2 regions of the Micromonospora sp. NPDC004704 genome follow, and region 2 is predicted to be linked to the other one. Evidence: predicted binding sites of a transcription regulator. Region 2 holds the regulator's gene; the other holds the start of a gene.
What was found. The regulator HspR, encoded in region 2, represses chaperone genes until heat shock. The targets are predictions, from matches to a motif close to TTGAGTNNNNNNNACTCAA.
Positions count from the first base shown of each region.

Region 1: a site for HspR is predicted at 1,642-1,660, ahead of lon (endopeptidase La). Genes of this name have one in related genera too.

Region 1 is NZ_JBSGCD010000011.1:224,811-228,219, forward strand. It holds gene ACWEFB_RS18130 (ABC transporter substrate-binding protein) at 1-725, opposite strand, end outside; gene ACWEFB_RS18135 (excalibur calcium-binding domain-containing protein) at 919-1,509, opposite strand; gene lon (endopeptidase La) at 1,683-3,409, shown strand, end outside.
Region 2 is NZ_JBSGCD010000005.1:83,097-86,505, forward strand. It holds gene grpE (nucleotide exchange factor GrpE) at 1-69, shown strand, start outside; gene dnaJ (molecular chaperone DnaJ) at 164-1,369, shown strand; gene ACWEFB_RS08555 (heat shock protein transcriptional repressor HspR) at 1,396-1,836, shown strand; gene ACWEFB_RS08560 (hypothetical protein) at 2,137-2,568, opposite strand; gene ACWEFB_RS08565 (cation:proton antiporter) at 2,740-3,409, opposite strand, start outside.

The DNA of each region.
Region 1 (3,409 bases), on a different contig from region 2:
AGGTCCGGGTCGGACTTGAGCAGAGCCTCTGAGGTGAAGTACGTGGCCACCGAGAGGTTCGGGGTCGCCTCCGCGTAGGCCGAGGAGATGTCCCGGCCCTTCTGGTTGCGGGCGATGGTCAGGAAGGGCTCGACGATGAACGCGGCGTCGACCCGACCGTTCGCCACCGCTGCCGGCATGTCCGGGAACGGCAGCTCGACGAACTTCACCGTCTTGGGGTCGCCGCCGGCCTTGCGGACCGCCTCGCGTACGACGGTGTCGCTGATGTTGTTGAGGGTGTTGATGGCCACGGACTTGCCGGACAGGTCGGCGCTCGACTTGATCGGGCTGCTCTCCGGCACGACCACCCCGGCGAAGTCCTTGCCCGGGGTGCCGGTGGAGGAGGGACCCGGCGCCACGATCTTGAGGGGGAGCCCGCGGGTCTGTGCGAGCAGCAGCGAGGTGTTGTTGCTGAACCCGAACTGGAACTGGCCGGAGAGTACGGCCGGGACGATGGCGGCACCGCCCTGGGCCAGTTCGAGCTTGACCTCGAGCTTGCGGTCGGCAAAGAATCCCTTTTGGACGCCCAGGTAGATCGGCGCCACGTCCAGGATCGGAATCACCCCGACGGTGATCTTCGTGGCCTGGTCCCCGGCCCCGCTGTCGGTGCTCTCGCCGTCTCCACCACCGCCGCAGGCGGTGAGCAACATGGCGGCGGCCAGGACAACGGCAAGTTTTCTACGCATCTGGTGCTCCCGATCCGGCCGAAAACACGTAGCTTCCGGCCAACCCCGTGCGAATCGTGAGGATGGATTCCTCTATGGACCCTAGAGACGGTCGGACGGGCGGTCAACAAACAGCCGATCGGAGCCGCTGGGCAGCGGATCGTCGACCGGCGTTGCGCCGTCCGGTGGCCGGGCCGATGCCGTACGGGCCGGCTCAGTCCTTGTCCTTCTCGCACGCGATGCCGTCGCCGTCCCGGTCCAGCCTGGCCGAGTAGCCGGGATCGCCCCGGTGCAGCGGCGTGACACCCGCCCGGCGGGCCTGGTTGCAGTTCCGGTAGACGACGGCACCGCCCCGGCCGGGCTCCGGGGTCGGCGCGACGACGGGTTGGACGATGGGCGAGGTGGTGGCCGTGGTCGCGCTCCGGGTGGTTCCGATCTGCGGCCGGGGCTGGGCCGGCGGCGCGGGGGTGGTCGGTCGGGTTGTCGTCCGGGGCGTGGGGGGTGCCGGCGGCGCGACCTGCACCGGCGCCCTGGCGGCACCGTCCGGTGCCAGCGCGGTCGGGGTCTGACCGGCGAATACGGCGCTCAACGTGGCCGCTCCCACCCCCAACGTCAGGACCAGCAGCAACGCGAGGAGCCAGATGCGTCGGCGGTTGGCGCCGATCCGGACAGGAACGGCGGCGGTGGGCGAGGGGTCCGCCGGGCGGGGGACCGCCGAGCGGTAGCGGCCCGCCGCCTGGTTACCTCGCCCGTACGCGAACGCGCGGGGTTCCTGCCGCTGGTTGTCGAGGGGCGGCTGGCTCACCAGAGCAGGTTACAGGTGCGCTCAGCGAAGCCGGCCGATGGCTGTCGACGCGTCCGGGAACGATCAGACCGGTCGTCGCCGGCCCGGATGTGGCCTGCGCCACAACACGGAACACGGGGCACGGTTTGTTACTTGAGTCGTACAGGCTCAACTCAAACGATGGCAGGTGTTCGATGGCAACTCTTCCGGTTCTGCCCCTGACCGACGCAGTCCTGCTGCCCGGGATGGTCATCCCGGTGACCCTCGACCCGAGCACCCAGGCTGCCGTCGACGCCGCTCGCGCGGCGGGTGACAAGAAAGTTCTTGCGGTGCCCCGGGTGGACGGGGAATATGGCTCTATGGGCGTTATCGCCCTGATTGAGAAGGTCGGTCGGCTGCCTAGCGGCGAGCCGGCTGCCGTGGTCCGTGGCATGTCCCGGGCCCGGATCGGTTCCGGCGTGCCCGGACCCGGAGCGGCGCTCTGGGTCGAGGCGACCGAGCTCGACGAGCCCGCGCCGACCGGCAAGGCCAAGGAACTCGCCCGCGAGTACAAGGCCCTCACCACGTCGCTGCTCCAGGAGCGCGGCGCCTGGCAGGTCATCGACGCCCTCGAGCGGATGACCGACCTGTCCGAACTCGCCGACTCCTCCGGGTACGCCTCGTGGCTCACCCTGGCCCAGAAGACCGAACTGCTCTCCGCGCCCGACGTGACCACCCGACTGGAACTGCTCGTCGGCTGGGTTCGCGACCACGTCGCGGAGCAGGAGGTCACCGAGCAGATCAACTCGGAGGTACGGGAGGGTCTGGAGAAGTCCCAGCGCGAGTTCCTGCTCCGCCAGCAGCTCGCCGCGATCCGCAAGGAACTGGGCGAGGACGAGCCGGACGGCTCGGCCGACTACCGGTCCCGGGTCGAGTCCGCCGACCTGCCCGACAAGGTACGCGAAGCAGCCATGCGCGAGGTCGGTCGGCTGGAACGGGCCAGTGACGCCTCCCCGGAGGCCGGCTGGATCCGCACCTGGCTGGACACCGTACTGGAAATGCCCTGGACGACCCGGACCGACGACAACACCGACCTGGCCTCGGCCCGTGAGGTACTCGACGCCGACCACGCCGGACTGAGCGACGTGAAGGACCGGATCCTGGAGTACCTGGCCGTGCGCAACCGTCGGGCCGCCTGCAACCTGCAGGTGGTCGGCGGCCGTGGCTCCGGTGCGGTGCTCGCCCTCGCCGGTCCGCCCGGGGTGGGCAAGACCAGCCTCGGCGAGTCCGTCGCCCGCGCGCTCGGCCGCAAGTTCGTCCGGGTCTCGCTCGGCGGCATCCGCGACGAGGCGGAGATCCGGGGTCACCGGCGCACCTACGTCGGTGCGCTGCCCGGCCGGATCGTCCGGGCACTGCGCGAGGCGGGTTCGATGAACCCGGTCGTGCTCCTGGACGAGGTCGACAAGATCTCCGCGGGCTACGCCGGTGACCCGGCCGCCGCCCTGCTCGAGGTCCTCGACCCCGCCCAGAACCACACCTTCCGGGACCACTATCTGGAGGTCGACCTCGACCTCTCGGACGTGCTCTTCCTGGCCACCGCCAACGTGGTCGACTCCATCCCCGGCCCGCTGCTGGACCGGATGGAACTGGTCACGCTCGACGGCTACACCGAGGAGGAGAAGGTCGCCATCGCCCGCGACCACCTGCTGCCCCGGCAGCTCGAGCGGGCCGGCCTCACCGCCGAGGAGTTCAGCGTCAGCGACGAGGCCCTGGGCCAGGTCGCGGCCGAGTACACCCGCGAGGCGGGGGTACGGCAACTGGAGCGGGCCCTGGCCCGGATCCTGCGCAAGGTCGCGGTCGCGCTGGCCACGACCGACGAACCGGTACGGGTCGACACCGACAACCTCAAGACCTACCTGGGACGGCCCCGGTTCACCCCGGA
Region 2 (3,409 bases):
CGTCGCGGTTACCAGCTCGGCGAGCGGCTGCTGCGGCCCGCCCTGGTCGCCGTCGCCGATCCGGAGTAGTTGGATTCGACTGTCATGATCGGGGCGTACCGGGGGCCGCTGCGGCGGACGCGGTACGCCCCGATCACGACGCGAGGAAGGGGGTGGACGACAGATGAGTTCCAAGGACTGGCTGGAGAAGGACTTCTACGCCGCGCTGGGTGTGGGTAAGTCCGCCTCCTCCGATGAGATCAAGAAGGCGTACCGCAAGCTCGCCCGCGAGTCGCACCCGGACCACAACCCGGGTGACCCGCAGGCCGAGGAGCGGTTCAAGACCGTCTCCGAGGCGTACGACGTCCTCTCCGACGAGCGCAAACGCCGGGAGTACGACGAGATGCGCTCGCTGTTCGGCTCGGGTGCGTTCCGACGCAACGCCCGCAGCGGCCAGCCGAGCGCCGGCGGTTACCCGTTCGACGTGTCGGACCTGTTCGGCAACGCCGGTCAGGCGGGTGCCGGCGGTGCCGGAGACCGTCGGTTCGGCGGTGCCGGGTTCTCCGACCTGTTCAGCTCGATCTTCTCCGGTGGCGGTGCCGCCGGTGCGCCGCCACGGGCCCGTGGCCCGGCTCGGGGGCGCGACGTCGAGGCCGAGGTCGTACTCGACTTCAACGACGCCGTACGCGGGGTCACCCTGCCCCTGACCCTGCGCGCGCCGGGCGTCTGCGACACCTGCCACGGCGACGGTGCCAAGCCCGGCACCCAGCCGAGGGCCTGCCCACAGTGCCACGGTGCCGGTGTGGTCACCCGCAACCAGGGCTCGTTCAGCTTCTCCGAGCCGTGCCGCGAGTGCCAGGGCGTCGGCACGGTGGTTGAGGAGAAGTGCCCCGAGTGCCTCGGCACCGGCGGGGTGACCAAGACCCGCACCCTGAACGTACGGTTCCCGGGTGGGGTGGCCGACGGCCAGCGGATCCGGCTTGCCGGGCGCGGTGAGCCGGGCGAGCGCGGCGGCTCCGCCGGTGACCTCTACGTGCTGGTCAAGGTACGCAACGACGAGCTGTTCGGGCGCAGCGGTGACGACCTCACACTGACCGTCCCGATCACCATCGCCGAGGCGGTGCTCGGCACCGACCTGCGGCTGCCCACGATGGACGGTGCGGTGACCCTGCGGGTGCCGCCGGGCACACCGAGCGGCCGGACCCTGCGGGCCCGGGGCAAGGGTGTCGCCCGCCGCGACGGCCAGGCCGGCGATCTGCTGGTGACGGTCGAGGTCACGGTGCCGGCGCAGGTCTCTCCCGAGGCCCGTGAAGCATTGGAATTGTTCGCCAAGCAGACTCCTCCGGCCGGTCGGGAACATCTCGACGCCCGGGTGCGTCGAGTTAACTAGCGGTCGTGATGCGGAGGTGAGTGGCGATGACTGAGGAATTCATCATCTCGGTCGAGACGTCGTCCGATGCCAAGGTGTTGATGATCTCGGTGGCGGCGCGGATGGCGGGAATGCACCCCCAGACGTTGCGCCAGTACGACCGGATGGGGCTGGTCCAGCCCGGCCGGGCGGCCGGCGGTGGGCGGCGCTACAGCGTGCGCGACGTCGCCCTGCTGCGTGAGGTGCAGCGACTCAGTCAGGACGACGGGGTCAACCTCGCCGGCATCAAGCGGATCATCGGCCTGGAGCAGTTGGTCGACGAGTTGCAGCAGCGGATGGCGCAGATGGAAGCCGAGCTGGAGCACGCGTACCGGCGGGTCGCCGAGCTGGAGGCCGCAGCGGCCAGTGGCCCGTTCCCGCGCCGCGACCTCGTACCGACCAACCAGGTCTCGACCGCCCTGGTCGTCTGGCGCCCCCGTCCCCGCTGACCCGACCCGTTCGAGCCGTTCGGATACCACCACGCCCCGCATTTCCCCCCGGAAGTGCGGGGCGCTGCCCTACCTTGAGGATGCCGGCACGGGCCGGGATCCACGGGGGGTCCCGGCCCGTACCGCCCCGCCCCACCCTCGCGACGATCTTGCAGTTGTGGCGCCCCAATTCGCGTATTTCGTCCACGCTTGTGAACCACCACAACTGCAAGATCGTCGCGTTGGTAGGGTGGGGTGGGGGCAGGATGAATGGGGGGTGCCGGCCGCTTCGGGGCGCACATGCCGGTGGTGGTCGCTCGGTCAGGCGAGGCGGCGGTTCTGGCGGACCAGGCCGCCCTCGCACCAGTCGTGGTAGTTGAACAGCTCCGGCTTGGCCAGCAGCACCCGACTGTTGTGCGCCCAGACCTGCATCTGCTCGTCGCCGCCCTGCTCGGCCTGCTCGACCAGCTTGCGCAGCCGCCGTTTGGGGTGGGCACGGAACTTCGTCCGGATGCCGTCGGCCGCGTAGATGTAGAGGCAGTGCAGGGCGAACCGGCGGGCCGGGCAGGACCGGTCCATCGCCAGGTCGAACAGGGTGGTGATCAGCCGGTCACCGGAGACCAGCAGGTCCCAGTCCTGTGGCATGGATTGCAGGGGCACCGAATCGGGCTGGTAAGCCCAGGCACGCAACTCGGTGGGAGACGGGTCCACCGGGTTGGAGAAGCCTTGGAACGCGGTCTGCTGCACGCTCACCGGGCCGACCTTCCGCTCTCGCGAGCGCGGGACACTCAGCGTCCCGCGCGCACCACCACCTGCTGCGGCGACACGGTAGCGTGCCGCCGCCGATCTGGGGAAGAACCCTGACGTGCCATTTCATCAAGCCGTTACGTCAAAAGTACGGAGAGTCCCCCGTACCGGGGCGATTCAGTCGACTGCCGGTGCCGGCTTGAGCGCCGACGCCTGAGCCTTGCGTCGCAACCAGTCCTTGAACCAGCGCATGTCCGGCAGCCGGGCCAGCATCGGACCGCTGACCACGGTGATCAGCACGTACGCCGTGGCGAGCGGGGCGAGTTGCGGTTCGATCACCACCCCGGCGCCGGTGGCGGTGACCGCCAGTCCGGCGATGACGATCGAGAACTCGCCGCGTGGCATGAGTGCGAGTCCCGTACGCCAGCGCCCCGGTAGGGCGATCCCGACCCGGCGGGCGGCCAGGTAGCCGGTCAGCACCTTCGTGCCCATCGTGACGACGGCCAGCCCCAGCGCCGGCAGCAGTACCGGCGGCATGTCGGCGGGGTCGGTGGCCAGCCCGAAGAAGACGAAGAAGACGGCGGCGAAGAGGTCCCGCAGCGGCGAGAGCAGTTCGGTCGCGTGGTGTGCGACCGGCCCGGAGAGCGCGATGCCGACCAGGAAGGCGCCGACCGCCGCCGAGACCTTCAGTCCTGCCGCGAGGCCCGCGACCAGCAGGGTCAGCCCGAGTACGCCGAGCAGCAGCGCCTCCGGATCCTGTGGTGCGAACATCCGGGAGATGATGTGCCCGTACTTGATCGCGACGACCAGCACCACGATGACCGTGGCGACCGCGATGGCCAGCGCC